Regions from separate parts of the Fundicoccus sp. Sow4_D5 genome, predicted to be linked through region 4. Evidence: predicted binding sites of a transcription regulator. Region 4 holds the regulator's gene; each other region holds the start of a gene.
What was found. The regulator LexA, encoded in region 4, represses DNA repair genes until DNA is damaged. The targets are predictions, from matches to a motif close to CNAACANNTGTTNG.

Region 1 (8,197 bases), on a different contig from region 4:
GTGGTTGCGTAGAATGATTCGTCTGAATTACAGTCGCTCGATCTTAAGCAATTGTTTTTCAGCATCGACAGTTGCCATCGCACCATACTGCATTGACATTTTAGGATAGGCGTGGCCGAAGTTTATATTGTAAAGAATTGGGATGTCATCCACTAAAACATCACACACTACTGCTTTATATTCTTCGAAATAGGCTTCGACTTGCGGCTTCCCAAATAGCACACCCTTGATGCCCTCAAACAAGCCACCATCTTTCAACCTTTCCTAGACAAAATTTGAAAACAAGATTTCACGAAGGCGCTTTTTGGATGTCCAACTAGTCGTGGTTAAATAACGACGGCCCATTGGATCCCTCACCCTTTAACCAATCTCTATTTAGCACAAAAAATAGACTACCGGATAATCCGATAATCTATTTCGTAAATATTAGTTATTGTTGACTTGTTTCGCTAAACTCTCTAGTAAATGATTGTACCATCGATTGGATTCACATATCGACGTTGAGCAAGTGTTGGTTCATCATCTGTTACAATACTAAATTGCCAAACTGGGAAATAAGCACTTATATCAAGAGACTCTTGGTATAAAGGCATGTAAACGATTGATGCATCTTGAATATAACTAACCGTTGGATATTTCGCAAAAATTTCCTCATCTGTATATGTATAAGTCTGAGAAACAATTTCTAGAACCTCTTCATAACTTACAGCTTCCGAATAAGTATCTAGCATGTGACCAATCGGGATATGAGCTAGTTGGAAATGTTCAAAACCTTGATGTGTCAGTGCGAACTCTCCACCAAGCAAGACAATATTCTCAGGAGTCCCCGTACCATTTGATGAAACCACAGGATAATCATTTAGGTAAGGAGCGAATTTACCAAAATAAACTTCAGAAACCTCATCAGTAAAAGGTTCACTTGTCTCTTTGATTGGCGTTAAATTTTCATGATCAACATATTCTTGCATTTCATCCTTCGTCATACTTCTCATTTCTATTCTAACATCATCTAAACCAAAGACTTGGTTAGTAAAATCCTTAACCTTTTGTTCAGCTTCAGCAAATGAAAGGAAGCCTAATTCTTGGTTTGTCATTTCAAAAGAATCTTCATACCAACTATAAAAACTAATTAACTTGTTGGTTAAACCACTGTAAGGATTGATCAATGCAATATAGCTACTGAACAAAGTTAGATCATCCTTAAGAGCCAAAAGTTCAAATTGCTCTACCTGGAAATATTCTTTACTTTTCTCAAATTGATAATGCGGTGCTTGGTGTTCTTCCTCTCTATAGATGGCTAATTGTCCGTAATACTCTTCCATCCCTTTCACGATTTCTTCCGATGTGATCTCACCGTAAGAATAGTAAGGAATAGTTGTCAAATCTGTCTGATTGGCCATGGCATCCGGATGAATATATAAAAACTCATTCACCTCTCCATAAGCAGAAAAAACCTGTGTCTCAGCATTGACGACCAGCCCCTCACTTAAAACCGACAGCATCGCCGTAAACAACAAGCCTACCTTTAGAAATTTCATTTTAACACTCCTTTTCATATGATAGCTTCAGTATAGCCCGCCCCTTCGCCGAAGAATGGCGATTTACTTATTTGACCGATTCTACTACCTATCCTGTATCACTAGCGTCTGCCTCACCTCATGCTCAGTCACATCCGTCAATAATTGGATCTGAGGATTCTCCGCTATCACCTTCTTCACAAAATATAAACCATGACCATCTGCAGCAGAAGCAACATTCAGCCCCGTCCGATTGGCCGGTGACAAAGGCTTATCCAACAAACTACCTAAACTTTGGCAAGAATTTGTCACCATAAACAAAGTCTGCTGACTCTCTTTTTTTAACAAGATAGTTATAAATTTATTCTCAGCCTGACTCGCTGCTTGAATCGCATTATCTAGTAATATCGACAGCAAGCGTACCAATAAAACGGTCGAAATAGAAAATCCATCTAAATCGGGTGACAGCTCAATCCCTATTCTAATCCCCTCGGACTGAGCGTTAACAAGTTTGGTGTAAAGAATACTCTTGACTTCCATTAAAGAAATCTGACTCAATTTGCCTAATTCAAATTCATCCGACTGAATTAACTTCTGGGTCGGCGCAACGGTCTCCTCAAAAATTTGTCGCGTCCCCTCCATATCACCGGCCTCAATCGACAAACGCATCGAGTAAAGAATATTCAAGTAATCATGACGAAAAGTCGATAACTGATTATAAAGCCGCTCGATATTCTCGTTATACTGCTCAATACGCGCTAATTGCACTTTTTTAAGCTGCTTTTCATCTCGTTTTTTCATAATAAAATGCAGACTAATAATCACAAGCAAGCCAGTAATCAATAATTGATAGAACATGATTGACTGGAAAGGTAATAAACGCGCCAATGGTTGGCTATATCTCAATGGCTTTTGAAGAAATATACTGACTAATAATAAGGAGACAGCAATCAGCACTTGATGGCTCTGGTGTAGTTTAGAAACCTGCCCACGATCCAATAAAATCAAACCTCTTGCTAATAACAGCTTCAGTAAGTCTAAAGCGAAAATGATCATAAAAAAAATTGTTGGATTGCCAGTTAGCCGATTGGGTACGAATAGAGTTAACAAAGCAGACAAGCCACGCTCAAACAACAAAACAATGGAAATTAAACTGATCAGTCGAATCAGCTGGGTCACAATATTTAATTGTAATGACTGGCGATTTTTAACCAAGAGAAAGAGAATGAAGAAGACTCCTATAATCATCAATTTCGCAACCTGATAGTAAGCAAGCACATAAAACCAGGCGACTAAAGCAATGACATATAAAGCATTCGACAAACGTCGCTTCTTCTCTAGACTACAAATAGCCACTGTTAAGAAAATAAATAAGTAAGCAAATAACACATTATGGCTGAGGAATAACAGTTGATTAAGCTTCATAGTGTGTCTCCTTCATAGGTCTTTAGTTGCTCTTTCAAGCGTTTATAATAAGTCCGCGTCACTGGAATGCGGCTATCATTCTTCAAAACAATTTCTCGTTTACTTAAATTAAAATGTGAAATTTGCTGACTATTGATGACAAAAGCTTGGTGCACCCGCCACAAACGAGTATCTAATTTTTCAATGTCACTTAAAGCGCCGTAAAATTCAACAAATCTTTTGCCCGCATTAACGCGAATCATGTGATTGCCCACCACTTCGAAGAAATTCAATTCTCGCCAGTCAATTGACAGGGGTGTCGAGAGAAATTCAAGCACCAGTTTTTCCTTTTCTTGACCATTCTGTGTAAAATAAACTGCTAAGCAGTCTCGGATTTGTTGTTGGAAGGCCTCTTTTTCAAGATTCTTATTAACGAAAGTCAACGCTGACACCATATATTGGTAAGACTTATAAGCCAGTTGTTGATGAGTCGTCACAAACACAATGATTCCCTCGGCGTCAAAGACACGAATCGCTTGCGCAATCTTCAAGCCCGCTTCGGTGTCGGTTTTTATTTTAATATCTAAAAAGTACAAATTTCTTTCGGTTGATTGTTGAGCTGCCAATAACAGGTCGCTTCCTTTGTAATGAACACTTATTTTTTCATTGGGATAATGATAATCATTGATTAAATCTGCAAGTAAATGCTGAAGATAAGTCGCTTGATTCACTTGGTCTTCCAGAATAAAAATTGCCACATCATTGCCTCCTTTTCAATTATCGTCCTTTCAATATTAACAAAAAATAAAGCTTCCTGCGTAATACTTGCCTATCTGACATTTATTTCAGCCTATCCGTCATACGTCTCCTTCAGAGTGGTTTATCCGCGTAAACTATTAGGCTATCAAACGCCTTATGACTGTTTCGCGAGAGATTTTCACAAAGAACACCAAATGCAACAGACGAATGAACTAATTAGTGCTTGACACCGAGTCTCATTCGGCATGACTTGATTGCTGGCAAGTGTCAGTTCGTCCAAGACACTACGATGTTATTTGTAATTTTTGTTTTCTGGTGTTTTACAGAATGAGATCGGTAGCGACAAAATATCCACGATTGAACATTACACATCGCTCTTTTGCATCAGGCAGGGAAGCGGACGAATTTGTCCATATGTTCGGTTCACATAAAGCAGTCAAACCTGAAGTTTTGGTTCGCTGGGAACAAGTGAATTAATATGATGATAAGCCCTGTTTTAATTTCGAAGACCTTAGGACAAATAAATTCTTGATTTCTACTTTTAAAAATAGCTTGAAGCCTTTCAGCTACCAGTTTTACAGATATTGGATGAGAGTGGTGGTATTTGTCCCGTGATAGTTGGGACACTTATTATTTACTTAGTTAACAGTTTTCTCTGTATTTATGAAGTGTCTTACTTTGACTTTATTATTTAGAATGATTATAATTAAGTTATCAAATAGCAAAGGAGCAGATGCACAATGTCATTAGATTTAAGAGATTACGGTAAAGATCCATTTGTCATTAACATTGAAGCAGCTACTTTACAAAACGACACATTCAGAACTGCCCTATGGACCGGTTCACAGCTACAAGTTACCCTCATGTCCATCCCAGTTGGCGGCGATATCGGTGGAGAAATCCATACCAAAGAGGATCAATTCTTACGTCTAGAACAAGGTCAAGGACGTGTGGTTATGGGGACGAGCGAAGAGGACATTACTTTCGAGAAAGATGTAGCCGACGATGATGTCATTTTAATTCCTAAAGGTATTTTCCATAATGTGATTAATACGGGCGACCAACCAATGAAGTTATATTCCATTTATGGCCCTGCGCATCATGCACATGGAACGGTTCATGAGACACAAGCCATTGCTGAAGCTGAGGAAGAAGAACATCACCACCATTAATAGGTAAAGTATCCCCTGAGAGAGAAATCTTTCAGGGATTTTTGTTTAAGGGGTAAATGAATAAAGTGCACTCGAAAGTGGATTTTTATGAGTGCATGTCTCTGCTGAAGCGACAATTGCTCAGCAACCTGCTTGAAACAACTGGCGTTGCCAGTGCGTTTTGGTATGGCAGCAGAGTTGATTTTGTTATACTATTTTTAAGAGGTAAGGACGATGCGTTGCTTGCTTACCGAAGCTAAATTAGCTTTAAATGGTATTCTAACGAAAGTATTGATGGCTGAAGCTGAGACTAAAGTGGTGAATACTTGTATTCATTAATTAAATAGGAGGAATTTATAATGAAAAAAACGTTATTTATAAAAAAAGGCGCGTTACTTGGGGCTAGTCTGCTTGCATTGGGCACGGTGACTGCCTTGCCGGTGGCCGCGCAAGAGGATGCGTCCGAAACGACGAGTGAATCTACTAGTACAGAGAGTGTCGATGAAGAGAGTACTGATGAAGCGACCGCTAATTTCTTAGCAACTGAAGGCAGTGACGTACAGCTAGCTTTAGTGACGGCAATTGAGTTATTTCAAGCTGAGTTTCCTGACGTAGACATCGTAGAATTAGACATTGATTTGAAGAAAAATGGTTCTTTCGAGATTCAAATCGACGGCCAAGATGCGGCTAACGAATTTGAGGTCACCATTGATAGCCAGACAAATGACATCAAGAGTCAAGAGCAGGACCGATTAGATGATGATGATGTGAAAATGGCTTTGGATTTCGAGCAGCTATTGTCAATTGATGAGATTACGTCAATTGCTTTAGATGACGTTGGCTTTGGTGAAGTGACGGACTGGAATCTAGAGTACGACCGTGATCACGATCGTTTCGAATGGGAATTAGAAGTTTTTGACCAAGTGACGAAAGACGAAGCTGAGTTAACGATTGAGGGCTTAACTGGCGAAATTCTTGAAAGTGAATTAGATGATTAAGGCCGTTGATCTTTGTGAAGATTAGCTCATTTCTCTGGCTTTCACGGCTTAGTTAATTGCTTGTATAATAGAAATACGGCTTAGTTTTCGAACTAGGTCGTATTTTTTTAGGTGTTTAAGGTTAAATTGCTTAGGAGTGCTGCTTCATGATTGGCTTAAGACGAAGGCTTTCAATTACCAGGGGGAAAGATGTTGGGCGAGACGGGCGATAGTTGTCGCATGGTGGGTAGCCACTGGATTTGTGATGAGTATATGAACTAAGAAACACCTTAAAAGTTTTCTAATGATTGGCTATCGGAAACTTTTAAGGTATTTTTCATATTTTGCCGAATGATAAGCAATATTCTCTAACTTCGAGATAAGTTAATCTTCCCAGCTGTCCTATTCTAAGTGCTGCTTAACATATTCTGCAACGTTGCAGAATTTAATTTCCCATGCCGAGTCCTTTTCTGACAAGTATTCTGCCAGATAATTCTCTTTATTTGCTGAATTTATTTGCAAATAAGAACAAACGTTCGTATAATGTGGGTAGAGATATATTTAGGAAGGAGGTTCTTTGAAACGATGGGTTATATTGATTATTCACTTGAACCGCGGTCTGACATTGCTTTTGTGGATATGAAGTCTTTTTATGCGAGTGTTGAATGTGTTGAGCGCGGGCTCCACCCTTTAACGACTTCGCTGTGTGTGATGAGTCACGGTGATAACAGTAAGGGCTTGATCCTGGCGAGCTCCCCTACTTTCAAAAAGGTTTTCGGCAAGCAAAATGTCGGACGTGCTTATGATTTACCTTTTAATGTGCATACGCGTAAATTTAGTCACTCAAACGCTAGACGGCAAGGTCTCGATATCACACCCGAATATATTCGCTTTATTGAAGCCTGGGCCAAACGGACGATTTTTGCTGCACCGAGAATGGGCTTGTATATTCAGCGTAATATGGAGATTCAAACGGTCTTACAGAACTACTCACCTAAAGCAGAAGTTCACCCCTACTCAATTGATGAAGGCTTTGTCGATTTAACACGCTCGCTTGATTATTTCGCCCCCGATAAGATGATGTCAAGACGCAATCGCTTGGATTTGGTTTCTGGAAAGATCCAACGCGATATTTGGAAAAAGACTGGGGTCTATTCAACGATTGGCATGAGCAATGCGAATCCTTTACTCGCTAAACTAGCGCTCGACAATGAAGCCAAACAAACACCAACCATGCGTGCGAACTGGTCTTATGAAGATGTTGAAAGTAAAGTCTGGGGCATCGAGACGATCACTGATTTCTGGGGAATTGGTAGCCGGACTGAAAAACGTTTAAATCGACTAAAGATTTATTCGATTAAAGAGTTGGCTAATAGTAATCCTGATTTATTAAAAGCTGAGTTTGGGGTAATGGGCCTTCAGTTATGGTTCCATGCCAATGGCGTCGATGAAAGTAATGTCTTGGAACCTTACCGTCCTAAAGCGACGGGGATTGGTAACTCACAAGTCTTACCGAAAGATTATTATAAACAATCCGATATTGAACTAGTCTTGTCCGAGATGGCCGAACAGGTCGCCATTCGCTTACGTAAACGCCAGAAGAAGGCAACCGTTGTGTCGATTTATACAGGATTTGCACGCGATGTTGAAAAGAAATCAATCAGTGTTCAAAAGAAAATTGATCCTTCTCAAAGCACGAAAGTTTTAACCGGCTATGTGATTGAGCTATTTCGAAAGAAATATACTGGCGGGGCTATTCGTAATATCGGTGTACGCTTCGACGGGCTAGTCGATGAAATTTATACCGTCTATTCACTATTTGATGATGTAGAAGAAATCGAAAAGGTTGAACGCGTTGAACAGGTAGTTGATGATATCAGGGCTAAGTTTGGCTACCTTTCGCTCCAGAAAGCCACCTCGCTGTATGAAAATTCTCGGACGGTTGCACGTAGTAAATTAATTGGTGGTCATGCTGGCGGTGGCGCGGGTGGATTGGATGGTTTAGCATGAGCGTCAACCGCGACTATCTGCCCTTTAAATCGGCTCGCCAATATCAAGACCGCAAAATGGCCAAATGGATGGGCTTCTTTTTATCTGAACATACATCAGCTCTTGGTGAATTAGAAGAAACCTTCGACTTTGGTACTGCCCTACCCTTTAGTGAAAGAATATATTTACTGAGCCAACTCTTCACCAATCAACAGAAGGCGGCATTCGCCTTACGTCAACCTAAATTAGTCCAGACGATTAAAGGGACGATTACTCAATTTGTCGATTCAAAAATTGGGATAGCTAGCGACAGTGGTTACCACTTTGTCGCTATCGAAGATGTTTTAAGCATTCAATTAATCCAGGAGGAAGATTTCTATGACGAGCCGTAAACTGCGCC
Region 2 (8,197 bases), 490 kb from region 4:
GGAATCTACTGCACGTACGAGTATGTGAGTTAATCGTCATACTGCTGTAGCTGTGGCACACAAGTATGTCTTAGTTACCATTCATGCTATCGCGTTTGTTTATTACCTTCTTTAGTATAAGTAACGACTTTTGTGCCCTTATTCTTAGCAATCTCTTTTGCACGTTCTATAGCGGTTTCTTTAGTTGTAAAAGTATCACTTGCACGTTCAGCTTTGACGGTTTTAACATGCCATTCATCATTTTTATAAAACACTTCAACATTTTCATCGAGTAAGTCGGGATTTGAGCTTTGGTCATGTGTATCATTTTTCTTAGGATTTGGCTCCTGTTCAAAAGCCTCTTTTTCTTGTGTACTCGCATTGTCATACCATTCTTTGCCTTGTGAGATTGCAATAGGAATTGCTTGATTATCATCGTATCCATTGGCTAACAAAGCGTTTGCGATATCGATGATTTTCTTACGTAGTAAGTTGTCAAAGTTCTTTAATGAAGCAGGATAATCATTCATGTTCCATGGCATTTCATTCACTCTCCTTTGATAGAATATGTCACATCATAATGTGAGTATGCTGAAAATTTAGCAATAATTCAATTGAAAAGCCTTTGATAAGGCAGTCAATACGATATAATAAGCTATAACGATATCGTATAATACAATTACAAGCAGCGTGGTGAGTTAAAAACCGATCAGAGTAGAAAAGAGGGATTCAATGTTCAAGGATAAAGTGGTCGTTATTACAGGCGGTGCCCAGGGGATTGGTGAAGCCTTAAGTAAAGAATTTACTAAATTAGGAGCACACGTATGTATCATTGATCAACAAAGCAATCATTATTTTCAAGGCGATTTGGCAGATGGTCAAGTGATTCAACAATTTGCGGCCAAAGTAATTGAAGATTATGGCGGGCTGGACTTACTAATAAATAATGCAGCGCCTTTATTTAAAGGGTTGACAGAGTGTAGTTATGAGGAATTTAACTTAGCGCTAAGTGTGGGAGTGACCGCTCCTTTTATGCTGACGAAATTATTTGCAGACTACTTCAAGCCAGGTGCTTCAATCATCAATATTTCGTCAACGCGCGATAGAATGAGCCAAGCACACTCAGAAAGTTATTCTGCTGCTAAGGGCGGAATTTCAGCGCTCACGCGTAGTTTGGCCGTCACACTGGCAGGGAAAGTACGGGTCAATTCAATTTCGCCAGGTTGGATTGATACGACTAATACTATAGCTTCACCTAGCGATGACTTGCAACATCTAGTCCATCGAATCGGCCAAGTCGAAGACGTTGTGCATGCGGTTAAATTTCTAGCGTCACCAGAAGCTGGTTTTATTACGGGAGAAGACTTGACATTGGATGGTGGTATGTCGAAATTAATGATTTATCATGACGATGCCGGATGGACTTATCACCCTTAGTAAACAGAGAATAGAGAGCGTGTTCTTCTATAAGCAAAAGTTATGGTTTGTAGTTGATTTTATGATGTACTTCTAACCATATATTGGATTTAATTATTATCAATAATCAGTAAACGTGTTATACTTAGGATATTAATTAATATATGAAATGGGGAAATGGATTAATGTCTAAGATTATGGCGGTCAACGCTGGTAGCTCAAGTTTAAAATTCCAAATTATCGTTATGCCGGAAGAGGAAGTTCTTTCTATCGGTTTAGTGGAGCGTATTGGTTTAGCAGGCTCACGTTTGGAAATTGAATACGGTGAAGGTCAAGAATTTGAATTAGTAGAAGATATTCCAAACCACGACCGTGCGGTTGAATTATTATTCGAACACTTAAGTTCATTAAAAGTAATTGAAAACTTCGATGAAATTGCAGGAGTTGGTCACCGTGTAGTTGCTGGGGGAGAACTCTTTAAAGATTCAGCTTTAGTAACTGACGAAGTAATCCAACAAGTTGATGATTTAGGTGAATTTGCACCATTACATAACTATGCTGAAGCAACAGTTATGCGTGCTTTCAAAGAGCGTTTACCTGAAGTACCAATGGCAGCGATTTTCGATACTTCATTCCATACAACAATGCCAGCTGTTAACTACGTATACAGCTTACCATATGAGTACTACGAAGATTTCGCGGCTCGTAAATATGGCGCACACGGTACTAGCCACCGTTACGTTGCAAACCGTGCAGCTGAAATGTTAGGTAAACCAGTTGAAGATTTAAAAATCATTACTTGTCATTTAGGTAATGGTGGTTCAATTACTGCTGTTGAATACGGCAAGTCAATTGACACTTCAATGGGCTTCACGCCATTAGCAGGTATTACAATGGGAACTCGTACAGGTGACATTGATGCCTCATTAATTCCATTCTTAATGGAAAAACTAAATATCACTGATGTTCAAGAAATTATCGATATCTTCAACAAGAAATCTGGTTTATTAGGAATTTCAGGCGTATCAAGTGATATGCGTGACGTTGAAGGTGCAGCAGCAGAAGGTAACGAGCGTGCACAATTAGCATTAGATATTTTCTATAACCGTGTTCAAAAATATATCGGTCAATACGTAGCATTAATGAATGGTGTTGACGCAATTGTCTTTACTGCAGGTATTGGCGAAAACTCAGGTATCACTCGTAAAATTATCATGGATGGCTTAACATTCTTTGGTGGTACAATTGACGATGCTAAAAACGATACGCGCAAAGAAGCGATTATTTCTACAGATGACTCAACAGTAGCAATTTTAAACGTTCCAACGAACGAAGAAGTAGAAATTGCCCGTGAAGTAATCCGTTTATCTAAATAATTTTTTAAAACCTACATATTTATTTTATGTAGGTTCTTTTTATGCATACTAATCAATAGATCAACCGACATTGAAGTGGAACGTTTCCTTTCTATCGATTGATCGAATCAAAGGAGATCCCTGATGAGTTCATTACATAAAAATATTGTCATTGTTTTTCTTAAACTAGGTCTATTTGCATTTGGAGGACCAGCGGCGCATATTGCGATGATGGAGGAAGAATTAGTAACCAAAAGAAAATGGATGAAAAGACAAGAGTTTTTAGATTTGCTTGGTTTCACTAATTTAATCCCCGGCCCTAACTCAACGGAATTAGCCATATTAATCGGCTATTCTCAAGGCGGAGTTTTAGGGTTGTTTTTAGCGGGAATTTCATTTATTTTACCGGCGATGATTTTAGTGTTAATCATCGGCTACCTGTATGTCACTTATGGTGAAATGCCACAAATTCAAGCAGTTTTTAATTTTATCCAACCAGTCGTTGTTGCAATTATAGTCAAAGCCTTAGTTAAGTTAGGTAAAACTGCTATCTCTAATATTCAAACATTTATGATTTTTATATTATCCTTTGTTTTAATAACGTATGGTTTAAGTGAAATAACTGTCTTACTCATTGCTGGAGCGATGATGTTTACGTTTAAACAGCTAACACAATATAAAGCAAATAATCTTAGTCTAGAACCGATTTCACTCATGACTTTGTTTTTAACCTTTTTGAAAATCGGCTCTGTTTTGTATGGGAGTGGCTATGTCTTACTAGCTTTTATCCAAGCAGAGTTTGTAGATCGCCTTGGCGTGCTGACGCAAAGTCAAATGATGGATGCCATTGCCGTTGGAGAAGTGACACCAGGTCCAGTTTTTACAACCGCAACCTTTGTGGGGTATATCTTACATGACTTATCCGGCGGGATTGTCGCTACCATTGGGATTTTCTTACCTTCTTTTTTATTAATTTTGATTTTAGCGCCAGTCTTTAACCGATTGAAACATTCTGAAGTCTTTTCTAATATCTTATTAGGTGTAAACGTCGCAGCTTTAGCTTTAATGGCAAGTGTCACATTTCAATTAGGAGCCGCCATATTAATTCAGTGGCACTATTTACTAGTGTTTATCATCAGTTTGCTCGGACTTATGTATTTTAAGTTGAATTCTGTTTACTTTATTATTGGCGCCATTGCGCTAGGTTTAGTTACAGTTATTTAGTCACTTTAATAAGAGGAAAGAAAGCTTTTTGATTTCAAACTCAAAAATAAAATCGCATATTTTGAAAAGAAAAAATGTTTGATACAATGAATAAGTAAAGAGAAATTAGGAGGAGACTAAGTATGATCAAAAGAGTCATTATGGATGAACAAGCAATCAGAAGAACCTTGAAACGAATTGCTCATGAAATTGTCGAACGTAATCATGAAACTGATCAAGTCGTATTAATAGGGATTAAAACGCGTGGAGAATTTTTAGCGAATCGCTTAGCTGAAAAGATATATGAGATAGAAGGAGTGAATGTTCCAACGGAGGTGCTTGATATTACGTTTTACCGAGACGATTTATCTCCAAAAGATCAATTGACAGAACCGAAACTAGAACGCCCGAATTTCACAACAGATTTGGAAAATAAGATTGTCGTCATTGTGGATGATGTATTCTACACAGGACGTACGGTCAGAGCGGCGATGGATGCCATATTGGTTGAGGGTCGACCTGCCAACATTCAATTAGCTATTTTAATTGATCGTGGTCACCGTGAACTGCCGATTCGCGCGGATTTTGTAGGAAAGAATATACCTACCGCTAAGTCAGAAAGAATTGCTGTAAAATTACAGGAAGTTGATCAAGAAGAAGTAGTTGAAATTGTTAATTAGCACTTAGCTAATCGTAGGAAAACAGCCAGCTGAATTTTCAGCTGGCTGTTTGTGTCAACATTTATTTTAAAAGTGAGTACATCATAAACGAAAGAAGGGCGGTCAGTATTAAAGAGATAACCATCCAGATATAAACAAAGTTCATGACTGCGACTAAATTTAAGACAAACCCTAAGAGTCCCATCAATAAAAAGGTTAAGGCAAATAATTTAATTAAGCGAGGATTTGTTAGATTCAGTATTTCAATTAAACTAGCTCGATAGATGTATAAGTAGGCTGCGATAATTATCATCATCGAAGGGAAAGCGTACATCAAAACTTGTAATATCATAAAATCCCTCCCGTTTTGATTTTCTTAATGTTATCATAACATAATTTTAATAATTAGTGGAAGCAAAGCTCTTTAAAATCAGATGACATTTAATTCTCATTTATTTTAAGGCACAAAAAAATGCTGGCGTATAGCCAGCAAAAAAAGATATCCGATGGTGCCGTCTTAGTATATATTTTGCTTGAACCCGCAGTATAAGCAGGTGGGCTCCACAACAGTGTTTTCTGACTTCCAAATGAAAAGGCTTGTCATAGTCACTAATTGACAGGATCCCGATATATAAATAAAAATGTTCGGTCAACACAGTGCATATACAACGAACACCTCAGATATATTTTCCTTATACAAAGTATAGCACATCTTCTCTTGATTGCAAGTATTATGAAGTTTTGTTTTTATAAAAGACTACTAGACGTGCCTTGGTAAGGCTACCGCAATTTAAAACTATCACTATTTGCTTCGAATATTCTGATAGAATTGGTTCAAAGCCGCTTCGAATTTTCCAGTAGGTTCAGCTTGGAAGTACTCACGGTTTTTTAAATTATTGGGTAGGTATTGTTGTTTTACCCAATGACCTGGGAAGCTGTGTGGGTATTGATAGTCGACGCCTCGATTAAGTTTTGCTGCACCAGAATAATGACTATCTTTTAAGTGATCCGGCACAGGACCGCCTTTACCTGTACGAACGTCTTGCATCGCGGCATTAAAAGCTCGGTAGCTTGTGTTTGATTTAGGGCTGAGGGCTAATTCAGTGACGGCATAAGCTAAAGGAATAGAAGCTTCAGGCAAACCTACTTTTTCCGCAGCTTGAACAGCAGCGACTGTTCTTTCAGTTGCTCCCGGATTACCTAAACCGATATCTTCATAAGCGATGATAAGTAAACGACGACAAGCAATGACAATTTCACCGGCTTCCATTAAAATGGCTAAATAATATAGCGCCGCATTAACGTCACTACCGCGAATCGATTTTTGTAAAGCTGAAATCACATCATAGTGTGCATCGCCATCTTTATCATGGGTGAGTCTTTTTCTCTGAAGACATTCTTCGGCAATTGCTTTTGTAATGATGACTTGCCCCTTATCATTTGCTTGGGTCGAAAGGACTGCTAGTTCCAACGCGTTGAGTGCACTGCGAATATCACCATTGGTTACGTTGGCGAAATGATTGATTACATCATCTGCTATTTGAACTGAATATTTACCAAGTCCATTTTTTTCGTCAGCAATTGCTCTTTCGAGACCTAACCTCATATCTTCAGGTGCTAAAGGCTTTACTTCGAAAATTTGCACACGACTACGAATAGCAGGGCTAATCGAAATATAAGGATTTTCTGTCGTAGCTCCGATAAGAATGATGCGTCCATTTTCTAGATGGGGCAAAAGGTAGTCCTGTTTGATTTTATTTAAGCGGTGAACCTCATCTAATAGTAAAATGACAGTACCAGACATTTTGGCTTCTTCTACAACGATTTCTAAATCTTTCTTAGAGTCTGTTGCAGCATTTAATATACGAAAGGCATACTTGGTACTACCGGCAATCGCGCTAGCAATACTTGTTTTACCTGTTCCAGGTGGGCCATATAAAATCATCGAGGCTAGACGTTTAGCGTCAACCATTCGACGTATAATTTTACCAACTCCGACTAGGTGTTCTTGTCCTAATACATCTTCTATATTATTTGGGCGCATTCGAAATGCAAGTGGTTGTTGCATAATGACCCCTCCTCTTATAATTAAACTACACTCATAATACTAAAGAATGCCTAGTAAGACAAACAGATGTTCCAAAAATAAAATTGAACAATATTAATGAGTAAAAAATCTGTATTTCTCTAATAGCTTAGCGTATAATTAGACTATAAAACATTGGATGTAAGGTTAATGTCTATTAAACTTATTACAATGTTTGTTTAGTGAAGAGTGAGTTCTTTATATTAATAGTCAATTCAAAGAGGGGTGGATACAGTATCAAGTTCATACGTACTTCAAGCATCGATGCTTGGTTTAGGAGAAATATAATATTATTTTTTAGCATACTTACTTTAGGATATGCTTTGCTAATGCCAGATGCGCAAACAATTTTAAGTGATTACATCAATTTATTAACTCATCAGACCTATTTAATGCACGATTTTTTTGAAATAGGGGGGATTGCGGCTACCTTTTTAAATGTTAGTTTACATTTTTTAGTGGCTTTTTATTTAATGCGCGATCGCGAATCGTTTCGTTTTAACGGTTTACAAATGGGAGCGATGGGAATCTTTATTGGGCATTCATTTTTCGGAACACATCCTGTTAATTTTTTGCCGATTATTTTCGGGATTTGGCTGTACACAAAATACACTGAACAGAAATTTTCAAGAAATGCATCGATTTGTTTATTTGCTGCTTCAAATGGACCCATTGTGTCTTTTATTCTTTTTAGAGAAGGCTTAAGTGTGCAAGCAATTCTGCTTGCTTTAGTTTTTGCAATTGTTGTGGGCTTCATTGCGGTCCCTTTAGCTGAACATGTCATTAAATTTCACCAAGGATTCACCTTATACAACTTTGGTTTCACCGCAGGTATTATCGCTATGTTTGCAATGATATTTTTTAAAATGCTAGATTTTGAAATAAAAACTGTTTCATACTTGAGTGACCATGCTCATAACTATGCCTTGATATTTATATTACTGATCTTAGGCTTTCTAATATTGTTGGCGTTTCTTGGTAAGAAAAGTACACCCAATTACCGAGAAGAGTATACACGACTCATCGATAGTTCTGGTAGAGTGCCAGCAGATTTTGTGACACGTTTTGGTTATGGTGTCTCAGCGATGAATATGTTTTTTAATGGTCTTATCTTTTTAGGAATCGTCTTGATAACGGGCTATCCAATTAATGGTTCAGTAATGGGAGGAATTATCTCAGTCATCGGTTTTAGTGCTTTTGGCAAGCATCCACGTAATTCTATTCCAATAGCTGTAGGTGTGACTATCGCTACATTGATTGCTGGCGAGAGTTTCCAATCACAAAGCTTTTTACTGCCTGTATTGTTCGGAACGAGTTTAGCACCAATTGGCGGTTATTTTGGTTTTGGGTATGGCATAATAGCTGGTTTTCTCCACTATCATTTAGTTAACAGTGTATTTGTGCTACACTTAGGAATGAACTTATACAATAATGGCTTTTCTAGTGGTTTTGTTGCCGCCTTCTTAGTGCCATTATTGGAAATTTTACCTGATTCATGG
Region 3 (8,197 bases), on a different contig from region 4:
GGTGGGGGATGTTGTCGGTGTTAAACCAGCTGAGGAATATATTTTTGCGATTTTTGTTACACCTGTGGGGCCTTATTTTAAAGGTGGCTTACAACCCTTTAAGTTCCTTATTAGTGACTTTGACCGTGCCGCTCCTAACGGAACGGGCGCCGCTAAGGTGGGAGGCAATTATGCCGCAGGGAACATAGCCAGTAAGATAGCAAAAGATAATGGTTATGCAGATGCAATCTTTTTAGACCCAGCCACTAAAACTAAGATTGAAGAAGTCGGTGCAGCCAATTTTTTTGCGATTACCAAGGATAAGCAGTTAGTAACACCGAAATCCCCTTCGATTTTACCAAGTATTACCAAGTATTCCTTGCTGGAGATTGCACGTGAGCGATTAGGCATGGAAGCTATTGAAACGGATGTCTATGTGACTGATTTAGCTGAATTTTCAGAAGCTGGGGCAATGGGAACGGCAGCCGTTATTTCGCCCATAGGTTCAATTACCTATGGGGAAGAAATCTATGTCTTCCATTCTGAAACAGAAGTAGGGCCCATTACACGTCGTTTATATGATGAATTAGTCGGTATTCAATTTGGAGATGTAGAAGCACCAGAGGGTTGGGTTCAAAAGGTTGAGTGCTAGGATTACTTTAGTAGTCAAAGCGGTCTTAGGCCCTATTTGATGGCGTCTCGTACTTGTTAGAACAGACAAGTGGAGAAAATCAAAAGGTTAAGTTTTTTAAAAGGACTTCAAAATAAATTGCAGAACGCTAGGATGACTGATACCATAAATCATATTGTCAAAATTATTTTGTATGAACAAGGAGATATAATGATGTTGAGATTGGTAAAAGTGATTGGCACAGGTATAAAACGATTGATACAACTCATCCTTTTAGCAATCACATTATTTATGAGTATCCTACTGTTAATCAATTTATTCACGATTGGTACGACCTATCAATCAATGCTTTCGATTGATGAATTAGTCGAAAGTGAGTTTATTGCTGAGGACGTGCCAGTGATTGTATTAGGCGCAGGAGTTGTTGATAATGCCGAACCGAGCCAAATATTAAAACAAAGACTGGATCAAGCAGCCATTTTATTTGAAGTTGCACCAGATAAGCAATTTATTATGAGTGGCGACCACCGGGATCAATATTACAATGAAGTGGCTGTCATGAAAGACTATTTAATTGAACAAGGTTTGCCGAGTAATCAACTGTTTTTAGATCATGCAGGTTATTCGACATATGATAGTTTGTATCGTTTAAAGAATGTCATCGGTGAAGATAAAGTCATTATCGTGACACAAGGCTATCATCTTTCGCGCGCGTTAATGCTTGCTAGAGGATTAGGGATCGATGCGGTAGGTGTGCCGGCTCCTGATTCAAAGTCGAGTCGTGTATACCGTGAAGTAAGGGAAGTATTCGCAAGAGTAAAAGATTTTGCGGTGACTTATTTAGGTTACCAAGAGGAAAATCGACCAAATTTAGCTGAAAGCTTTGATTTAAATATGATGGGCGATGAAACTAACGATAAAACGAATTTACTTGATTAACTAACGATTATTTTCGTTAAATGATAATTTGGTTAAAATTCAGCTTGACTTTGAGAAGAATACACTTTAGACTATAATTATCAAATAAACCTATAAAATATGAAATGAGGCAACTTTTATGCAAACGACTTACTTATTACAAGCTAAACGATTTTTTAACAACTACTTTAGATAGTGTTTGTGTCTGAACTTATAGATACAAACACAGAACGAAAGTTTGTATCTATGAGGAGTTGTTTAAAAAAACATGCCCGCATAGATAAATCTGATAAGATTAAAATCTATGAGCGGGTTGTAATGAGTAGCCGTCTGTATAGCCATTTTTAGAGGCTTATGCAACAGTTATAAAGACCTAATTAGGATTTTAATCGAATCCAATTAGGTCTTTTTTTTGTTGATTTACTACTGAACGCTATCAATATTCTGGGAGGAATAATAATGAAAAAATTATACAAATACTCAAAAATGGTTATGGCAACTCTTGCAACAGCTGCGAGTTTAGTTAGTGTTTATACACAAACAAATCATGTCGCCCTTGCTCAAGAAGATGCTGCTAAAGCAGCAATTAGTGTAGGGATTTTTCAATTTAATGATCATGGTTCATTAAATGCTAACCGTGAAGGGTTTATAGATGGACTGGCTGAGTTAGGTTACGTAGAAGGCGAAAATCTGACGATTGATTACATGAATGCCAATGCTGATATTGCAAATTTACAATCGATGAGTGAATCTTTAGTGAATAATAATGATTATTTATTCGCAATTGCTACACCAACTGCTCAATCTTTAGCAGGAGCAACAACGGAAAAACCAATCATCTTCTCATCTGTAGCAGATCCTTTAGGAGCGGGTGTAGTGGACTCCTTTGAAGAACCAGGCCGTAATTTAACAGGAACCACGAACATTGGTCCTATTGCTCAACAGATTGATATGTTATTTGAGATTACACCAGATGCTAAGAAAGTCGGCATCATTTATAATTCAAGTGAAGTGAACGCTCAACACCAAGTCGATATTGCAGTGCCAGAAATTGAAGCTCACGGAGCAGAAGCTGTCCTAGGGACCATCACTTCGACGAATGATATTAGCCAAGTGATGGGGAATCTAGTGAAAGAAGTCGATAGCATTTATTTAGTAACAGACAATTACATCGCATCTTCAATGCCATTGGTAGGAGACATCGCTAAAGAAGCTGGTTTACCAGTTATTGGTGGTTCAAACGATATGATTATCGAAAATGGTTTAGCAACCTTTGGTTTAGATTATTATGAACTAGGCGTACAGTCAGCTGAAATGCTCGTAAGAATAATTGAAGAAGACTTAGATCCTGCAACTGTTCCAGTAGAAAAAGCAAAAACATTAGAATTAATTATTAATGAAGAATACGCTGAAGCGATTGGGGTGGATCCAACGACAATCAAAGCACCAACAGAGTAGAAAGATTAGTTTTAGATGAGAAGATAGTAATAGGATTAAAAAAAGCGGTTGACATTAGCCGTTTTCTAATTTAATATAAATCTAACGAAGAAATATAACCTTTAAAAGCGAGGAATAAAAATGATTAAGCAATTAATATTACAAAATTCAACATTCTATTACGGCTACTTTAGATAGGTTTGTGTCTAGAACTTTTAGATACAAACGATAAACGAAAGTTTGTATCTATGAGGAGCTGTGATTTAGAGTGCCCCGCATAGATAATCTATACAGATTAAAATCTAAGCGGGTGTAATATTAAACTAGCTTAATTAGCCAAGGGTTAATTAATCAGTTATAAAAAGACCTTAGTTAGATTTTAATTATATCTAACTAAGGTCTTTTTTCGTTGTTGTCCAATATTATAAAAAACAAATTCAGGAGGAATTTACTATGAAAAAAACATATCGTTATTTAAAGTCAACTTTAGCAACTGTATTAGCTGCAGCTACATTGGTAGTACCCTTAGGCAATACGATGGTCGTACAAGCACAAGAAGCTATTAGTGTAGGTATCTTACAATATGTTGAACATGACTCGTTAGACGCAACGCGTGATGGATTCATTGATGGTTTGGAAGAAGCTGGATATGTTGAAGGCGAAAACTTAACACTGAATTATTTAAACGCAGGAGCAGATAATGCTAACTTGCAATCAATGGCTGAAACACTAGGCAATGGCAATGATTATGTCTTCGCCATTGCGACACCAGCTGCTCAATCAGTAGCTAACGCTGTTTCAGATTTACCGGTTTATTTCTCGGCAGTAACGGATCCAGTAGATGCTGGTTTAGTAGAAAGCTTAGAAGCACCAGGGAAAAACATTACCGGAACAATTGATGCTGGACCAATCAAAGAACAAGTAGACTTGTTATTAAGCATTGCACCAGATGCAGAAAAAATCGGGATCATTTATAACTCCGGAGAGACAAACTCTAAAGGTGAAGCTCAAAAAGCAACAGACTATTTAGAAGAGTTAGGTAAAGAAGTTGTCACAGGTACAGTGACATCTACTAATGATATCAGCCAAGTAATGGGTAACTTAGTAAAAGAAGTCGACGCAATCTTTACAGTAACAGATAATACAATTGCTAGTGCAATGCCATTAGTAGGAGACTTAGCCAAAGAAGCAGGTCTACCAATTGTTGGTGGTTCAAAAGATATGATTGTTGAAAATGGCTTAGCAACCTACGGTTTAGATTATTATGAACTGGGTAAACAAACGGCTCAAATGCTAGTAAGACAAATCGAAGACAACTTAGACACTGCAAGTATTCCAGTTGAATCTGCAGCTGTTTTAGAATTAGTAATAAATGAAGAATATGCCGAAGCAATTGGTATTGACCCAGCAAGTATTCAAGCACCAACTGCTACAGAAGATACTGACAACACAGAAGAAACAACAACTGAAGATGAATCTGATAAAGAAGACGACTCAACAGAATAAACAGCTTAAAGGAGCTAATTAGTATGTTATCTAAATTCAAACACATTGTAATCAAATCAATTAAGTTTTCAGCAGCAGTTAGTTTACTCCTCGCGCCATTCGCTACGCTTCAAACAGTCAACGCACAAGGTGATGAGCCGATTAAAGTTGGCGTCTTACAATTAGTTCAACACGAAGCGTTAGACGCAGTTTTAAAAGGGTTCACTGAAACACTTGATGCATCGGACTATGCAGACCGAATTGAATGGGACATTCAAAATGCCAATGGAGACCAATCAACACTACAATCAATGAGTGAAAAAATTGCACGCGACAACGATATCTTGCTTGCGATTGCCACACCAACCGCACAAGCTTTAGCAACTGCAGAAACAAAGAAACCAATTTTTATTGCTGCTGTAACAGATCCTGTAGAAGCGGGACTCGCAGACTCTTTAGAAAAACCTGGACGAAATGTGACAGGAACAAGTGATATGGCACCCATTGATGAGCAAGTAGATTTACTCGTTAGAAATTTTCCTGATGTTAAAACAGTAGGGATTATTTATAACTCAAGTGAAGTGAATTCAACAGTTCAAGCAGAGGTTGCGACAAAAGTTTTAGAAGCAGCAGGTCTCACAGTAGAAATATCAACAGTGACCAACACGAATGATATTGCACAGAATATGACGTCACTAGTTGAAAAAGTCGATGCTATGTTTATGGTGACGGATAATACAATTGATAGCTCGATTGCTTTAGTAGGAGATATTGCCAAAGAAGCAGGTATTCCTACCATTGGATCATCCGATTCGGTTGTGCTAACAAATGGTTTAGCGACACTTTCTAGTTCTTATGAGGATTACGGCATTCAAACAGCCGAGATGGTTATTCGTATGCTAGATGAAGAGTTAGATGCAAGTGACATGCCAATTGAATTAGCGAAAGAATTTAATATTGTGGTGAACCCAGAATTTGCGGAAGCCATTGGAATCGATCCAGAATCAATCAAATAAATCGAAAGAAATGAGGTGCAAAAGATGAAATTAATAAAAAAAATAGCGACAATAGCCACATCACTATCCTTATTATCAGTGCTTGCTACGACGCCTAATCATACTGTGTCCGCTCAAGAAGAAACACCGATTAAAATAGGGGTTTTACAACACGTAGAGCATGAAGCGTTAAATGATGCGCAACAAGGCTTCATTGATCGAATGAATGAAGAATACGGTGATCGTATTGTTTGGGATATTCAAAATGCCAGTGGGAATATTGCTGGGCTTCAATCACTTGCAGAAAAATTAGCCCGTGAAAGTGACATTCTTTATGCGATTGCGACGCCTGCAGCTCAAACGTTAGCTTCTGTTGAAACGCAAAAACCAATTTTCTTTTCAGCAGTCGCCGCACCTTTACAAGCTGGCTTGGTTGACTCAATGGATGAACCAGGACGCAACTTAACAGGAACCACTAACCTTGGGCCAATTGAAGATCATGTTGAGTTACTAATCAAGAACTTCCCAGAAGCTAAAAAGATTGGCATACTCTATAATTCAAGTGAAGTGAATGCACAACATCAAGTAGATATCGCCACGAAAGCCATGGAAGCAAAGGAATTAACACCAGTCTTAGGAACTATTACAAGTACTAATGATATTCAGCAAGTATTGAGTTCCCTACTCGAGGAAATTGATGTATTATTTATGGTAACGGACAATACTGTCGACAGCTCAATCGCTTTAGTCGGAGATATGGCTAAAGAAGCCGACGTTCCAACTGTAGGATCTTCTGATTCGGTTGTGAAAGCCAATGGTTTAATGACAATTTCAAATTCATATATTGATTATGGTATCCAAACAGCAGAAATGGCGATTCGTTATATCGAAGAAGACTTAACTGTTGCAGAAATGCCTGTTGAAATAGGTGAAAATTTTGTTATGATTGTGAATGAAGAATTTGCTGAAGAAATTGGAATTGAACCAAGTTCATTGGTAGGATTAGACTAGTTGTGTTAAACAACTAAATAGATTAATTAGTCACGTTAGAAAAGAGGAAAATCATTATGTTAGATGTTATCGCATCAAGTTTTACCCAAGGTTTGCTTTGGGCAGTCATGGCGGTCGGGGTGTATATTACTTTCCGTTTGTTGGACATTGCAGATTTATCAGCTGAAGGGGTATTTCCGCTTGGTGCAGCCGTTAGTGCTTCGATTATTTCAATGGAGTACAGTCAAGAACTCGCACCATATATACCGTTTTTAGCAACATTAGCCGCGTTTTTTGCAGGGTCAATCGCAGGGTTCGCAGCAGGTTTGATTCATACAAAATTAAATATACCTCCTCTATTGACTGGTATTTTAGTTTTAACAGGATTGTATTCAATCAACCTAAACATTATGGATGGACGTCCTAATATTGCTTTACTTGGAAAAACGACAATTTTTACAGGTCTACAAGCAGCAACAGGTTTAGATAAAAATACAGTGGTTGCCATTGTGACGCTTCTTATTTTACTGTTAATCATTGGTTTATTGGTCTTGTTCTTACATACAGAGATTGGTTTAGCCTTAAGAGCAACAGGTGACAATGACAAGATGAGTGAAGCAAATGGTATTAACACGAACCGTATGAAGATTGTTGGCTATATGATTGGTAATGGTTTAATTGGCTTATCTGGGGCAATGCTGGCTCAGAATAATGGTTTCGCTGATATAGGTATGGGAACAGGTACAATCGTTATTGGTTTAGCTTCAGTTATTATTGCTGAAGTTGTTGTTCCAAACTTATCATTAGGCAAACGACTAACAACAGTGATTCTCGGAAGTTTTGTCTATCGTCTAATTATTGACACCATCTTGAATCAGCCATTTATCAGTGTCAAGGCGACCGATTTAAGATTATTCCAAGCACTTCTCTTAATGCTTGTACTTTACTTGCCGGAGTTTAAAAAACAACAAGCGGGTAGTAAAAGACGTCGAGAACTTGCTAGAGGGAGAAGATAACGATGGCAGAAAAACGATTAGAATTAATAGATATTCATAAAACATTTGAAGCTGGCACAGTGAATGAAAACCATGTATTAAAAGGTGTGAATTTGACACTTGATGCAGGTGACTTTGTCACAGTTATTGGTGGGAACGGTGCAGGGAAATCAACTTTATTAAATACCATCACAGGAGCCTTGTCACCAGACTCAGGTTCAGTCATTGTTGATAATCAAGATGTAACGGCACTTTCCACTGCCAAACGGTCTAAACTTATCTCACACGTCTTCCAAGATCCGAAGATGGGTACAGCAGCTCGTTTAACCATTCAAGAAAATTTGGCCTTAGCAAACAAACGTGGTTTAAAGCGTGGTTTGACAAAAGGTGTAAAAGCTGATGACAAAGCAATGATGCGTGAGCGTTTAGCTACCTTGGAACTAGGTCTAGAAAACCGTTTAACAACGGATGTTATGTATTTGTCAGGTGGCCAACGTCAAGCGTTGACATTGTTAATGGCTACTTTACGCCAACCAGAATTATTACTTTTAGATGAACATACAGCGGCTCTAGATCCTAAAACGAGTGAAATGGTTCTCAATTTAACAAATAAAATTATTCAAGAACAATCATTAACTGCTTTAATGATTACTCATAATATGGCAGATGCTTTAACCTATGGTAATCGTACCATTATGTTACACCAAGGACGTATTATTCTTGATGTAAAAGGTGAAGAAAAAGCTAATATGACAGTAACCGACTTA
Region 4 (8,197 bases):
TGCTGACTCGCTTAGATTGGAATTAAGACGATTTGGCATAGGGATTACGACGATTAATCCTGGCCCAGTCAAAACACCCTTCTTTTCTCATTCAGATGAATTAGGAAGTTATTATCAACGCATTGAACAATTTGCTTTAGAAACAGATTACGTAGCGAACAAAGTAATCCAAGCGATGACCCATAATGCAAGAGAAATAACGATACCTTTTGCTTTAAAAATGGCAGCCTTTGTATCACCTTTAGTCCCACATATTAGTGACTTTCTAAAGGAACACCTGTTTAATTTCAAGGAGGAAATATCATGAGAGAACCTTGGAGAATACTACTATCTTTATTTAGTTTAATTTTTGTGGTCATTTTTGCAGTTCAAAATACTGCGAATGTGACCGTTAATCTATTCTTCATTAATATTACTGTCCCACTTGTTATGGTCATTTTGATTACGCTTATTATTGGTGTAATTGTAGGCCTATTGGTCTCTATTGCTTCAGTTAGTAGAACTCGAAAGAAAATTAAAGCATTAGAGCAAACAGTTGCTAGTTTGACAAGTGAACAAGCAACTAAAGAAATATCTACGGAGTCAGTTGTTGAAGGGTGACTATCACTTAAGAAAAGACAAAGTAAATTGAGGTCTTAATATGAATTTAGCAAAATATGACTGGAAGATGACAAGTTCTTCCGGTGAACTAGAAGAAGAAATACATGCATTACAAGCAGCAGGCTTGAAATATTCGCCTGCTTTTTTGCGTTTATGTTTAAATCGTGGCTTAAAAAGTCCAGAACAGATTGAACAAGCGATAAACCAAACGCCTCAACTCTATCATAATCCATTTGAATTATATCAAATGGAGCTTGCTGTGAAGAGGCTACAGACTGCCGTCGAAAATGAAGAACGAATACTCATTTACGGTGATTATGATGCGGATGGTATCACAAGTACTCTAATACTTTATGAAACGCTTGAAATGATTGGTGCTCATGTCGAGTATTATTTGCCTAATCGTTTGACAGATGGTTATGGTCCCAACAGTGAGCGTTATCGAGAATTTATCGAAGCGGGTATACAATTAATACTAACGTGTGATAATGGTGTCGCAGGGCATGACGCGATTGATTTAGCTAATGAACTTGGAGTAGACGTCATAGTTTCCGATCACCATGAGATTCAAGAAACTTTACCTAATGCGTATGCGGTCATACACCCTAAACATCCGCAAGGTCAATATCCTTTTGGCGAATTAAGTGGGGCTGGAGTCGCCTTAAAAATTTCACATGCACTACTAGACGAAATTGCTCCGGAAGCGGTAGAATTAGCTGCCATTGGGACGTTGTGTGACATGGTGTCGTTGACAGACGAGAATCGAACAATTGTTTTAGGTGGTTTACAATTAGTAGCGGACACTCATCGTTTAGGCTTAAAAATGCTCTTAGAAGATCAAAAAGTTGATTTAACTAAAGTAGACGTTGATACAGTGGGCTTTGTTATAGGACCTCGTTTGAATGCGATAGGACGTTTAGGTGATCCAACGCCTGCTTTAGAATTATTAAAAACGTTCGATGAGACCGAAGCTGACCGACTTGTTCTGTTAATTAATGATAAAAACTCTCAGCGCCAAGCGATGGTTAAAGATATTCAAACTCAAGTTGAGGAAAGAATGGAACAGTATGAAGAGATTCCTGATGTAATTGTTGAAGCGGATGCTTCTTGGCAAGCGGGGGTATTGGGAATTGTAGCGAGTCGATTGAAAGAAAAATATAACCGACCGACCATTCTATTCCAATATCTAGAAGATAAGCAAGTGTATAAAGGGAGTGGGCGAAGCGTTAATAGTGTTAATATTTTTGCTTGGTTAACGGAAGTTAAAGAGACGATTGCTTATTATGGCGGTCATAGTCAAGCCGCTGGACTTACAGTCAATTCTTCTGAATGGTTGAATTTTAAATCGGCACTGGCTTCATTAGCTAATCAGAATGAAGCCTTGATTCGTCAACCAGAGGAACTAAAAGTCGATATGGTAATAAAACCATCGGAAGCCACTGTCAAATTTATCGAAGAAATTGAATTATTAGGACCTTTTGGAATGGATAATGCTAAACCTGTATTCGAATTCGAGGATGTAACGGTTCAAGAAAAACGTTTAATTGGTGCTGATAAAACACATGTTAAACTCTCTATTGCTGAGAAAGATAGTAAAGAATCCGCTTTAAATTGTGTGGCTTTTTCAAAAGCGACACAATTTGAAGGTGTTGAAGCTAATTCAATCATTTCAATTGTAGGCACCTTATCCATTAATGAATGGCGTCATTTGGTTAATCCCCAATTGATGGTAACAGATATGGGCGTCAATCAGTCACAGTGGCTAGATTATCGATCAAGTAAAATAGATCCTCAACTTTTAAAAGTTAATGGGGCGATTTATTTATTTAAACACTCTAAGTTAGCTGAGTGTTATAAAGAATCTTTACCTAAGAATAGCCGTGTCGAACTATATGCCAACATCAACGAAGAATTGCTAAATGAGTTAGTCAATGACGTGAGTTATAAAAAACTAGTCATTATGGAACCACCGCAAAGTCTAGAAACGTTACTGATTTTGTTAAAGCAAAAGGATTGGTCTCATATTTATTTAGGATCATTTATTCAAGAATCTAAGTATACTGCTGGAGAGCCGACACGTGAAGAATTTGCTGTTTTATACCGTTGGTTAAGCAAGCAAACGGCATTTCATTTGCGACAAAACCTCTCTAAAATGAGTGAACTATTAAAAATATCCATAACTAGATTAAAATTGATGATTGTTGTGTTTTTTGAAGCGGAATTTGTTACAATAAAAGATGGCTTTGTTGCATTTAATAGAGAACACTCGAAAGAGGCTGTTGATTTGTTTACTATGCCGGCATTCGAGCGTTACCGACAAGAAATGCAAGTCGAAGCAATAATGAATTACCAGACTTTATCAGATATTAAAAGATATTTCGAGGAGAATGAAAAAAGATCATGAATTTAAAAGACTATATTGCAAAAGTTGAAAATTATCCAGAAGAAGGAATAATTTTCCGTGACATCACACCATTAATGGCTGATGGAGATGCTTTTAAAGAAGCGACACAACAAATTGTTAATTATGCTAAAGAGTTAGGTGCTGACGTAGTTGTTGGGCCAGAAGCTCGTGGATTCATTGTAGGTTGTCCTGTAGCCTATGCTTTAGAGATTGGATTTGTACCTGTGCGTAAGAAAGGCAAATTACCAAGAGAAGTCATTGAGGTTGATTATTCATTAGAGTATGGTAGCAATACTTTGACAATGCATAAAGATGCTCTGCAACCAGGTCAAAAAGTATTAATTACTGATGATTTATTAGCAACAGGTGGTACAATCAAAGCAACGATCGATTTAGTTGAAAAATTAGGTGGAGTTGTCGTTGGCTGTGCATTCTTAATTGAATTAGAAGAATTAAATGGCCGTGATAAAATTTCTGGTTACGACATTAAAACACTAATGACTTACTAAACTACACACAAAAAAAAACGAACAAAGCGTGTAGAGCTGAAGCAATTTGCTTCCTCTATATGCCTTGTTCGCTTATTTGTAAAGATACTCAACTAATAATCTAGAAGCGTCGAAACAGGCTGACAACTTTACCTAATACGGTAACTGAATTTAAAATAATGTCATCCATATAATCATTTTCTGGTCTTAAGACGTAATGATCGGTTTTTTTAAAGAATGTCTTACAAGTAACTTCTTCTTCTTCTGTCATAGCAATGACGATTTCACCATTGTTGGCAGACGTTTGGCGTCTAACAGTTATGATATCGCCGTCCATAATACCCGCATTAACCATACTTTCGCCTTTTATTTCAAGCATAAATAATTCGCTTGGATCATAAGGTAACTCTGGTGGTATTGGATAGAAGGCAACCGCATCTTCAACTGCAAGAATTGGCGCACCAGCAGCAACTCTTCCTAATAAAGGAACTTGTACAGGTCCAACGCCAAGCAAATCAATTGAAGCTTGTGTTAATTCAAGAGCGCGTGTTTTACTAGAATCTTTAATTAAATAGCCAGCTTTTTCTAATCTAGATAGATGTCCGTGTACTGTCGAAGTTGAGGATAAGCCAACTGACGAACCAATTTCGCGAACAGTAGGTGGATAACCATTTTCCTCAATGTTATCATAAATACATTGTAGGATTGTCATTTGTTTCGTTGACAATTTAGCCATTGGAATCAACTCATTTCATTTTTGTTATTATTATTATATCAGAAACGTTTTTCAATGACAAACAAACGTTCGTAAAAAGGAGGATTTACATGTTAGAGAAAGATAAAATGGAGAGAATTAATGAATTAGCCCGCAAGAAAAAAGCTGAAGGTTTAAATGAAGCTGAATTAGCTGAACAAAAAGTGCTAAGAGAAGAATATATCGAAAATTTACGTTTCGGTATGCGTAATCATATCGAAGGAATCAAGGTCGTCGATGAAGATGGAACTGATTTAACTCCTGATAAAGTGAAAGAAATCCAAAAAGCTAAAAAACTTCATGGCCGTCACCTTCAACACTTCTTCGATAAGAAGAATAAAAAGTAAAATAAATTTAGTTTATCGTCTGCTTCTTGTGAAAATATACTATGAAAAACAGATGAACTTTAGTAAACTATAACTACATGATATTTAGAAAGTGAGGTTTATATATGCCAACAATCGCTTGGATTTTTATTGTTTTACTAGCTTTAGTAGCTGGTGCAGTGGGAGGATTCTTTTTAGCTCGTCGTTATATGATGAAGTATTTTAAAGAAAACCCACCAATTGACGAAAGAATGATTTCTCAAATGATGGCTCAGATGGGTCAAAAGCCATCTAAAAAGAAAGTTGAACAAATTATGCGTTCAATGAAACAGCAGTAATTAAAGTTTTGCAGGGGTTGTCCGTTTGTTCGGATTAACTCCTGTTTTCTTTTTATAAAATTTGAGAGATAGATGATATTTAGTCTGTTTAAAAGGTAGAGTTAAAGAACAATTTGCTTAGGAGAGGTATCGCGTATTTATAAGCTGATTGCTTTGTTTACTCACAAAAAGAGTGATAAACTTATTCATGGACTATTTAATTAATAATTAAATCATATAAATCAGAAAGGGTGGATAGTTTGGATATATTTTCTAGGTTAGCTTGGTTTTTTAAGCAAGAAAAATGGGCTTATATAACAGGAGCCTCGATGTTAGTTTTAGTAGGATTGTTAGCCGGGATTGTGCCAATGATTATAGCGACAGTAATTGATGGAATGACTGACGGTAGCTTAACGCCGACTGTCTTATTTTTTTGGGTAGTGGCAATCATTGTCATCTCAATACTACAATATGCAATGCGTTACGTGTGGCGAATTAATATTTTTGGTACGTCAGCAAAATTAGAAAAAATTTTACGTCAGCGATTATTCAATCATTTTACAAAGATGGATTCCATTTTTTATCAAAAGTACCGAACAGGAGACTTGATGGCTCATGCAACGAATGACTTAGGCGCCATTCGCATGGTTGCTGGTGGTGGAATCTTAACGATGGTCGATTCATTGACACAAGGTATTATTACGCTATTTATGATGTTTTGGGCCATTGATTGGCAATTGAGTTTAATGGTTATCATTCCTTTACCGATTTTAGCTATTTCAATACGTTTAATTGGTAAGAAAATGCATTATCACTTTAGACGTGCTCAAGAAGCCTTCTCTTCTTTGAATGATAAAGTACAAGAAAGTGTTACTGGTATAAAAGTAATTAAAACATTTGGTGAAGAAGAATTGGACAGTATCGATTTTAAAAATATGACCGCAACCGTAGTAGCTAAAAATAAATCAGTTTATTTTTATGATGCATTGTTCCGCCCAACGATTCAATTAATTATGGGTGTTTGTACGATTATCGGCTTGTTTTATGGTGGTTTTTTAGTAACACAAGGGCAAATCACTGTTGGTTTATTAGTGGCTTTTCTAAACTACATTACCCGCATGTCTTGGCCAATGGTGGCAATCGGGCGGTTGTTTAATATTATCGAACGTGGCTCAGCCAGTTATGACCGTATTATGGAATTATTAAAAGAGGAAACAAATGTTGTGGAAGCAGCCGATCCTGTGACTTCTCCGATTGATGGTGATCTAAATTTTGCTGTCGAACGTTTTACTTATCCTCAAACAAAAGAACCTATGCTGAAAGATGTGCACTTTACTATTCCTCAAGGACATACTTTAGGCATAGTAGGTAAAACAGGTTCAGGGAAAACGACAATATTCAAATTACTTATGCGAGACTATGATCAATACAAAGGAACTATTCGTTTCAATGGGATTGATATGAAAGCATATGCCTTAGATGTTTTACTGGGATCGATTGGTTATGTTCCACAAGATAACTTTTTATTTTCAACGACAATCAGAGATAATATTCGCTTTGCTGATCCAACTGCCTCTCAAGAGCGTGTGGAAACAGCTGCTCGATTAACGAGTGTACACGAAGATATTATCGGCTTTCCTGAAGGGTATGATACCTTAGTAGGAGAGCGTGGCGTGGCTTTATCAGGTGGTCAAAAACAAAGAATATCGATGGCGCGAGCGATCATTAATTCACCATCCTTATTAATTTTAGATGATTCTTTATCTGCAGTTGATGCAAAAACGGAAGAAGCGATATTAAGTTCGATTAAGACCAATCGACAGAATAAAACGACGATTATTTCAGCTCACCGTATCAGTAGTGTAATGCATGCCAATGAGATTATCGTTTTAGATAAAGGTGAAATTGTTGAAAGAGGCACCCACTATGAGCTGTTACAACAGGATGGTTGGTACAAACAAATGTATGAAAAACAACAATTAGAAGCATTATTAAATGAAGGAGGCGCACAGTAATGGCACAAGCAAAAGATTTTCAATCCGCATGGACTAAGAAAATGACAATGCGTGACCAGTATCAGGTAACCAAGAGAATTATGCAGTTTGCCAAACCTTACTGGAAAGAATTTTTATTAGCGCTCGTTTTTTCTGCAGGTCAAATTGTGGCGACTGTTTTCATGCCGCGAGTGATTCAATCCTATATTGACCAATACTTGTCAACATCCTCAGCAACCACGCAAACCGCCATATTATTTACTGCCCTGTACGCATTTTTACTAGTCATACAAGGGATTTCAAACTATTTTTCTACATATATCTTTAGTATGGCCTCTGAAAAAACGGTTGAAAATATTCGTAATGTTATTTTTGATAAAGTCGTTCATTTAGGGATGCGCTATTTTGACCAAACACCGGGCGGCTCAATTGTCTCGCGAGTGACGAATGATACAGAGACGATCAAACAGTTTTGGAATGTATTCTTTGCAATCTTTGAAGGCTTTGCAACGATTATTGCTGTCTTTATCGGTATGTGGAGTCTGAATCAAACGATGGCTTTATATTTCTTATTATTTGTACCATTAATGGTTTTTGCAATTTGGCTCTACCAAAATTATAGTACACGAATCTATCGTCAATTACGTGAAAACTTAAGTCGTTTAAATACTAAGATTAATGAATCAATTTTAGGGATGTCAGTTATTCAGCATTTAAGACAAGAAAAACGGACAATGGCTGAATTCGAAGAGCAAAATGAAAACCAATATAAAGGACATCTAGCAATGGTTCGTATGAATGCTTTGCTTTTAAATTCGGTTATTAACCTTTTTGAAGGCTTATCAATTGCCTTAGTCTTTTATATTCTTGGTAATCAATATTTTGATGGTTTGATTGAAGTGGGGATTGTCTATGCCTTTACTCAATATTCAGCAAACTTCTTCAGACCGATGGGAATGATGATGGATAATTTGTCCTTCTTACAAGACGGTGTCGTGTCTAGTTCGCGAATTTTGCGTGTGTTAGATCATGAAGAACATGTACCAGAACAACTAATCAATCCAGCTGCAAGCATCACAGATGCAAAGATTGAATTCAAAGACTTAACCTTCTCCTATGACGGTGAACAAGATGTGTTAAGTAACATTAGTTTTACTGTGAATCCCGGCGAGACAGTTGCATTAGTCGGACATACTGGTAGTGGGAAAAGTTCGATTATCAATGTCTTGATGCGATTTTATGAGTTTAAATCAGGTGATGTCTTGATTGATGGGCATAGTATTCGTGAATTTCCTTACGAAGCTTTACGTGAAC

Region 1: ACTQ45_RS10385 (Y-family DNA polymerase) is a predicted target of LexA. The motif match lies at 6,334-6,347, and genes of this name have one in related genera.
Region 2: ACTQ45_RS01660 (replication-associated recombination protein A) is a predicted target of LexA. The motif match lies at 6,740-6,753, and genes of this name have one in related genera.
Region 3: ACTQ45_RS09175 (ABC transporter substrate binding protein) is a predicted target of LexA. The motif match lies at 1,756-1,769, and genes of this name have one in related genera.

What each region holds. Positions count from the first base shown of each region.
Region 1 covers NZ_JBQKLF010000009.1:36,240-44,436, forward strand. Annotated here, with positions in the region: gene ACTQ45_RS10350 (hypothetical protein) at 28-258, opposite strand; gene ACTQ45_RS10355 (hypothetical protein) at 459-1,538, opposite strand; gene ACTQ45_RS10360 (GHKL domain-containing protein) at 1,623-2,942, opposite strand; gene ACTQ45_RS10365 (DNA-binding response regulator) at 2,939-3,679, opposite strand; gene ACTQ45_RS10370 (hypothetical protein) at 4,008-4,157, shown strand; gene ACTQ45_RS10375 (cupin domain-containing protein) at 4,421-4,852, shown strand; gene ACTQ45_RS10380 (PepSY domain-containing protein) at 5,191-5,829, shown strand; gene ACTQ45_RS10385 (Y-family DNA polymerase) at 6,394-7,818, shown strand; gene ACTQ45_RS10390 (hypothetical protein) at 7,815-8,189, shown strand; gene ACTQ45_RS10395 (DUF5960 family protein) at 8,176-8,197, shown strand, end outside.
Region 2 covers NZ_JBQKLF010000001.1:329,248-337,444, forward strand. Annotated here, with positions in the region: gene ACTQ45_RS01625 (DUF2188 domain-containing protein) at 87-521, opposite strand; gene ACTQ45_RS01630 (SDR family NAD(P)-dependent oxidoreductase) at 712-1,416, shown strand; gene ACTQ45_RS01635 (acetate/propionate family kinase) at 1,581-2,771, shown strand; gene ACTQ45_RS01640 (chromate transporter) at 2,895-3,974, shown strand; gene pyrR (bifunctional pyr operon transcriptional regulator/uracil phosphoribosyltransferase PyrR) at 4,097-4,633, shown strand; gene ACTQ45_RS01650 (hypothetical protein) at 4,695-4,964, opposite strand; RNA gene ssrS (6S RNA) at 5,109-5,299, opposite strand; gene ACTQ45_RS01660 (replication-associated recombination protein A) at 5,415-6,680, opposite strand; gene ACTQ45_RS01665 (DUF1576 domain-containing protein) at 7,028-8,197, shown strand, end outside.
Region 3 covers NZ_JBQKLF010000007.1:82,237-90,433, reverse strand. Annotated here, with positions in the region: gene ACTQ45_RS09185 (branched-chain amino acid aminotransferase) at 1-631, shown strand, start outside; gene ACTQ45_RS09180 (SanA/YdcF family protein) at 824-1,549, shown strand; gene ACTQ45_RS09175 (ABC transporter substrate binding protein) at 1,988-2,986, shown strand; gene ACTQ45_RS09170 (ABC transporter substrate binding protein) at 3,419-4,471, shown strand; gene ACTQ45_RS09165 (ABC transporter substrate-binding protein) at 4,495-5,466, shown strand; gene ACTQ45_RS09160 (ABC transporter substrate-binding protein) at 5,491-6,456, shown strand; gene ACTQ45_RS09155 (ABC transporter permease) at 6,513-7,451, shown strand; gene ACTQ45_RS09150 (ABC transporter ATP-binding protein) at 7,454-8,197, shown strand, end outside.
Region 4 covers NZ_JBQKLF010000001.1:815,204-823,400, reverse strand. Annotated here, with positions in the region: gene ACTQ45_RS03830 (SDR family NAD(P)-dependent oxidoreductase) at 1-307, shown strand, start outside; gene ACTQ45_RS03825 (LapA family protein) at 304-600, shown strand; gene recJ (single-stranded-DNA-specific exonuclease RecJ) at 641-3,004, shown strand; gene ACTQ45_RS03815 (adenine phosphoribosyltransferase) at 3,001-3,513, shown strand; gene lexA (transcriptional repressor LexA) at 3,614-4,228, opposite strand; gene ACTQ45_RS03805 (DUF896 family protein) at 4,318-4,593, shown strand; gene ACTQ45_RS03800 (YneF family protein) at 4,698-4,910, shown strand; gene ACTQ45_RS03795 (ABC transporter ATP-binding protein) at 5,150-6,904, shown strand; gene ACTQ45_RS03790 (ABC transporter ATP-binding protein) at 6,904-8,197, shown strand, end outside.